DNA from 2 places in the Lactiplantibacillus sp. B652 genome. Region 2 is predicted to be linked to the other one. Evidence: riboswitches for the same ligand, from Rfam matches in the RefSeq annotation. Region 2 holds a riboswitch; the other holds the start of a gene.
The links. A riboswitch is a leader RNA that binds a small molecule or an ion and turns the genes downstream of it on or off. The one in region 2 is predicted to bind FMN.

Region 1: linked by a shared signal. The riboswitch ahead of MZO40_RS06250 (Gx transporter family protein) and the one ahead of ribD (bifunctional diaminohydroxyphosphoribosylaminopyrimidine deaminase/5-amino-6-(5-phosphoribosylamino)uracil reductase RibD) in region 2 are both predicted to bind FMN.

The regions. Positions count from the first base shown of each region.
Region 1 covers NZ_JAMSKY010000003.1:315,575-318,991, forward strand. The annotation lists gene scpB (SMC-Scp complex subunit ScpB) at 1-425, shown strand, start outside; gene MZO40_RS06245 (pseudouridine synthase) at 425-1,141, shown strand; FMN riboswitch at 1,196-1,317, shown strand; gene MZO40_RS06250 (Gx transporter family protein) at 1,441-2,025, shown strand; gene MZO40_RS06255 (helix-turn-helix domain-containing protein) at 3,308-3,417, shown strand, end outside.
Region 2 covers NZ_JAMSKY010000002.1:328,521-331,937, forward strand. The annotation lists gene MZO40_RS04260 (riboflavin synthase) at 1-396, opposite strand, end outside; gene ribD (bifunctional diaminohydroxyphosphoribosylaminopyrimidine deaminase/5-amino-6-(5-phosphoribosylamino)uracil reductase RibD) at 397-1,464, opposite strand; FMN riboswitch at 1,617-1,749, opposite strand; gene MZO40_RS04270 (YfhO family protein) at 1,967-3,417, shown strand, end outside.

The sequences.
Region 1 (3,417 bases), on a different contig from region 2:
CGGAGAACACGTATCGGCTGGCGACTAAGGCCGCAGTTGCCCCAGTATTGAAACGGTATTTTGAAGCACCACTGACGACCAGTTTGTCACAGGCCTCGCTAGAAGTGCTTGCAATCATCGCGTACCGGCAACCGTTGACTCGAATCGAAATTGATGAGATTCGAGGCGTCCACAGTGGCTCGACGATTCAAAAACTGGTGCTTCGGCAACTCGTGACTGAGACGGGGCGGTTAAATGAACCTGGGCGACCGATTCTATATGGGACCACGGAACTGTTTTTGGATTACTTTGGCTTGAAATCACTCGACGATTTACCAGCCATCGATTTGGCGGCGCTGAGTGATGCTGAACATCCCGCTCCAGAAACCGATCTATTTTTGAATGCATTTCAGGATAAACTAAAAGGAAATCGTGAGGAAAACTAATGGCAGAACGATTACAAAAAGTGATGGCAGAAGCCGGCATTGCGTCGCGACGGAAGTCCGAAGTCTTGATTACTTCTGGTCACGTGAAAGTCAACGGCAAGACCGTGACAACGTTGGGCGTTAAGGTCGAACCACATGACCACGTCGAAGTTGACGGTGTGCCGTTGAACGCTGAAAAACTTGTGTATTACTTATTTTACAAGCCGCGGGGCGTCGTCACGACGGTTCACGACGAAAAGGGCCGTAAGACGGTCATGGACTTCTTTGAGGACGTGCTTGAACGGATCTATCCGGTGGGACGTTTGGACTATGACACTTCCGGCTTACTCATTATGACCAATGATGGTGCACTAGCTAATCGGCTGACCCATCCGAAATATGAGGTCAAAAAGACTTATTTGGCGAAGGTTGAAGGCGTCCCGACTAATGCCGACTTGAAGCAATTACGGCTCGGCGTCGAAATCGATGGTCGCAAGACTGCCCCTGCCAAGTCGAATTTGTTAGATAGTGATCACAAGAAAAATAACGCGTTGGTCCAGTTGACGATTCACGAAGGCCATAATCACCAAGTGAAGAAAATGCTGGCGGCAGTTGGTCATCCAGTGACGAAGCTGAAACGTGAACGGTATGGGGTTCTAGATTTGCAAAGTTTACAACCCGGCGAATATCGTAAATTGAAGCCGATCGAAATTAGTAAGTTAAAAGGTGAACGATAACGCTTGCATTTTTGAACGGAAGCCATTACAATGAACTTGTAAAAATAAATATTGGTTCATCTTCAGGGCAGGGTGTAATTCCCGACCGGCGGTAATAACCCGCGACCTATGCGTGTGCATAGTGATTTGGTGCAATTCCAAAGTCGACAGTAAAGTCTGGTATAAAGAAGATCGAGCTTATTTGCCAAGCGTTGCAAGTAAGTCCGCCCCGGATGACAGTTAGTGTGATCGGAGCGGATTTTTTTAGTTGAACAAATGGTAATGCGGTTCATTGAAGATGACCCATAGGAGGGTGCGTTATGCAACATACAACGTTACACCGACTAGTGGGCATAGCCTTACTCGGTGCCATTGCGTATATTTTAATGTTACTGGAGTTTCCGATTTTGCCGGTTGCGCCATGGATGAAGATTGATTTTTCGGATATTCCGATTTTGATTGGTCTATTTCTATTCGGCGTCGGCGGTGCGTTCATCATCACCATCATCAAGTTATTACTGCATTCAGCCATGGTTGGCTTTGCAGTTTATAACTTAATTGGTTCGTTGGCCAGCTTCTTAGGTACGGCTATTCTGATTTTAGCCTTTGCCGCTGTGCTGCGCTATTATCGCGGCAATCCAAAGTGGCGGATGCCACTGGCGATTTGCGTCGCGACGATCGGACTAACGGTCATTGAATCGTTAGCCAACTTGACGTTCGTACTGCCATTTTACTTACAAGTGATGGGTATGAAGCTAAGCATGTCGTTGAACACGATCGTCTTAGTGGCCGTTGTCCCATTCAACTTGATCAAAGGCTTATTGGTTGGCAACGTCTTCTGGTTAGTCTACAACCGTTTAGCAAAGTGGTTGGGAACGCATAATCAATTGACAAGTCGCGTTTAAAAAATAACACGTGAAAAACGTGAGCAGTCATCAATTGCGTAATTGCATGGTGACTGCTTTTTTTTGACCGCTGAGCGTGCTATTCTTAAAGCATTGCGTTTTTTCACTTGAGTTGGTATGGCGTTCAAGTCTATGTCGTGAAAGCTCCTGCGTTGTGCTAGCTGTTATTTAGCTTTAAAGATGATTAAATCGTGCCAATTGTTTGGCTTACTGTTCGTCTGCCGGTGCGCACCTTAGTCCGACTTCCGGGGCCGGCTGACAATTGCTGGAACGCAGCCGACATCGATTTGAACTCACGCAGAAGACCACTGCGCAATTTCAAATACGAGTCTTATTCTAAGCCGGAAGAAAATCACTTCCAGCTAAGAATAATTTGGCTACTGAGCATTGTCCGGCGGTCCGGCCAGTCGGGAAACCGTTCGAATGGCAGATGAACGACCACCTATCCTGGTGCAATTGACCACTAAATATTAGGTGGGTAGTTCTTCATGCAAAGGTTTGATTGGTATCATCATGACTTATGGCATTTAATTATTGAGAAAATCACAGGAATATTGTTCATTGTTCTCAATCCCACTAATTTCACCAGACACTAGTCTTGAAATTAGTCGATCAAATTGCCTTCATTCAGAATTCAAGACTTGGTTATTTCAGACGACTAGGGAAAATGCTGACAAGTTTAATAAGGCTGCTTGTCCGAAGCCATAAAGCATGGGCAAACAGTTTAGCTATCGTTAGAATCAGTCTCACAGTTGAATGTCACCATGAACGTGTAACAAAACCAGCGACAGATCCAAAAAAGGTTGAGTTTGCACATGTCTGCCTTTCGAATACCATCCCGGCTGGAAGGTATTCTGGGCAAGGCCCGGTGGTGAAATTTCACTTAGCAAGCGTTCTTGGCTTGGTTAGTGAAAGACCAGTATTTAAGACGTGGTTTTCGGCTTAAATCTGTGTCCACCACGTTCCGGCCATTGCCCAGAATGCCTGGAAGCCGGTGAAGGACGCATCTACCACATAAAGATTACGGTAACTCGCACTGTTTCCAGCGGGTCTCAGCTGGTAGCCTTTGAACTTAGAATCCGCACGATTTAATCATAATTCAGGACAAATTAACTAGCACAAGGTGTAATTGATACAGCGTGCAATCAACAATCTAGTGAATCCTTTGGGCTTGAAAGAATTTGTTGTGTTGTTGTAGCAAAGCAAGTTCAGTTCGAATCTACATAAAAGTCGCTGCATTTAGATACCCAACGATCAGTTAATTAAGAAAGGAGGTGCCACGGTGTTTACGGATTATGTGCTGCTCTTATTTGGGACGACGCCACGCCGCGCCAAAGGCATGTTCAATGTCTTACGCGGACGCCGCACAGTCTCGACGTTGTTTGCTGGTTT
Region 2 (3,417 bases):
CAACGCTTGATAATCCGCTGGCAAACTGATCAATAATCGTAACGCGTGTTCATCCGGCACCAGCTCCTGAACCTGACCACAATAGTCGACATGCCCCTGAACAATGTGTCCGTCCAGACGGTCATTGACCTGCAGTGCCCGTTCCAAATTAACTTGTGACCCCACGCTCATCTGGCCCAGATTCGTCCGGCGCGTTGTTTCGGGCATGACCGCAACGCTGAATGCATCCGGCTGTAGCGCCGTTACCGTCAAACAAATCCCGTTGACCGCCACACTGTCTCCAATTTTAAGTGTGGGTGTCACGATTGTCGGCGCAGTAATCGTGAGCGTCATCTCTAATGCGTCACGCTGGCACTGGCTGACGCGACCTTTGGCTTGTACAATTCCTGAAAACATTTACTCGACTCCCTTTCGCACGGCCCGTAGCCGCAAATCTGTTCCCAACCACTTCAATGTCGGTTGCTCAAACGCCAGCTGTTCGGTTGGTACCGCTCCCATTACTGCTGGCAAACCGGCACCGCCAATCATTGTGGGTGCGATATAGCTGACCCATTCATCAATCAAATTCGCTGCAACGAAATCCGCTTGCAGGTGCGCACCACCTTCGACCAATAACGACTGCCATCCGTGTTGAAGGCATAATTCGCTGATTGCCGCCGGTGTCCAATCACCAATTCGTACTTCCACGTTTGGTAACGCCTGTAATGACGCATCACTGGCGCTCGCCTGGCGACACAAAAGCCAAGTCTCACCAGTGGTTTCCTGTAGTATTCGCCGGTCACGCGCCACGGCACTGGTATTCAGTACAATCAGTCGAACTGGCGGATGGGTCATCGCGAGTAAACGGACGGTCAGTTGCGGATCATCGATCGTCAGGGTGCGTTCACCAATCAAAATTGCTTGAAATTGCGAACGCAACCGTTGACTGTCGGCATAACTGGCCTGATTAGAAATCAACGTCCGCGCGTCCCCAGCGGCATTGGTCTTACCATCCAGACTCATCGCAGTCTTGAGCGTCACCCACGGCCGCTGATGCGTATAAAAATGATTGTAGTGCGGATTCAACGCTCGTACTTCCTTTGCCAGACAACCCGTGACGACCGCCACGTCATGATCCAACAAATACTGGCAGCCCTTGCCACCGACAACTGGATGGGGGTCCAACTGACCAATCACCACTTTACGAATTCCAGCTTGAACGATGCGCTCACAGCACGGCGGGGTCTTGCCATAATGCGAACAAGGTTCAAGTGTGACCACCAGTGTCGCATCCTTCGCCTGTTCCGATGTCACTTGCCGTAAAACGTCAACTTCAGCGTGGTCACCACCAAAATAATGATGATAGCCTTGTGCTAAGACTTGGCCATCCTTGACTAGTACCGCACCAACTTGCGGATTTTGATAAGTCGCAACTCCCGCCTTTTTCGCCTGAGTGACGGCGAGTTGCATCCAATCAGTTAACATTGCTTCACCTCCGATAGAATATAAAACACCCGACTATCAAAATTCGATAATCGGGTGTGAGTGTTCGCTAAATAGATTTCACCAGTAGGGTCCAGCTAAATAAACCTTAATGAAGGTCATGAATAGCTACTACTGCCTAGTAAAATTAAGCCATTTTTCTTCTCCCATCCAGACTATACTGTCGGTCCCAGACTTGCACTGGGTCCACCGCGCGCACGCGGGTCACGGACTTCAACATACGTTGTTACCGTCGGTCGGGAATTGCACCCTGCCCCGAAGAAATCGTATTCAGTTTTCACTTTTTATAAAAACACTTTCTGAACAAATTGTCAAATCGTCACTTTGATTTCGACCCACCGACTGCTGTGTTAAACTTTCAATAAATTTATCGATACTTGCTTATAAAGTATAACTATTTTCAGAAATTTTTACGCATTTTTATGTAAAATTGAGACTTTTGAATGTTAGTCTGATGATATTTCTAGTATCGGAGTTGGGTTAAATGGGACAACCAAAAATGCACAATCGCCAAACTAGTCGGTGGCCAGTCGCCATACTTTCAGGGCTGCTATCCATGATGATTATTGGGGTCGTCTTTGGGTACTACCACATTACGCCCTTTGGCAACCATAATTTGCTGATAAGTGATATGGGTGGTCAATACTTATCGTTTTTCACCGCCTATCGTCATGCAATTCTTGCACATTCTTTTCAAGCCTATTCATTTTCACAGTCAATCGGTGGTAACGCCTTACCAAATATCGCGTATTATTTATTAAGCCCCTTCAACTTATTAATTTTATTTTTTCCAGCGGCCCATTTACCGACCGCTTTGAGTTTGCTCATCATCGTTAAAATCGGTGCGATTGGCATCAGTATGACCTGGTTTTTGCAAACACATTTCAATACACGGCACTGGTCCACGGCCATTTTTGGAACGGCCTTTAGCTGCTGCGGATTCGTCGCACTCAATTATTTCACGGTGATGTGGTTAGATGCCTTGATCTGGCTGCCACTAGTCATTATGGGCCTGGACCGCTTGATTGCGACCGGACACGGCGGACAATTCTTCGGTTGGTTCTGGCTCAGCATCGTCACCAATTATTATTTAGGTTATATGACCGGCCTGTTCGTCGGTTACTACTTCATTTATCAATTGTTTGAAACTAAACCAGCCGGTGAGTGCATCTGGCAGACGATTCGCACTCAGTCGACCTTGATTTGGCATTTTATCTTGACGACCCTGTTGTGTGGCTTGAGTACGATGTTTCTGCTCATTCCGACTGGGCTGGGCATGCTGACAACGGCCAAAACGGCGGTCAAGCCTTCCAGTTACTTGCCGGTTTTGCAAATCGGCTGGAAAACGCTCAGTCAGCTTGGGATTGGCGCCGCTAATTTCACGACTCGCCTGGCCCACGCACCAACGCTGTTCACTAGCACGCTAGTTTTACTGCTCGCAGGGTGCTTCTTCGTCCACCCGCAACTATCGCGAGCGCACAAATGGCATGGCTTTGGTCTGTTACTGGCCTTATTTTTAAGCATGGCAATTCGGACACTCGATACGATCTGGCACATGTTTCAAACGCCCGCCGGCTTTCCATACCGGAACGCCTTCTTCTTCAGCTTTGCACTCATCATGATGGCTTTTGAGGCCTGGCAAGCCGGTCCCCGTCAGGTCGCGCCTGTCTGGAAATGGGGGTTGCCGATTGGACTGATGGTGGCCCTGATTTTAGGCTGGTGGGGCCAACGCGGCGGACATCATCCACTGGCAACTAGCACCTTACTCTTGAGCTTAGCTGCGGTCATCTTAACTGCCAGCTGTCTATTTTTGACGGCCAAACGTTGGCAGGTACTAGGTCTCACTGGAATCACGGCACTAGAACTGGGCCTCAATAGCAAGTTGATGATGGCCCATAGTCCGTTCGGCAATCAGGCCAAATACGTGGCAGCCTA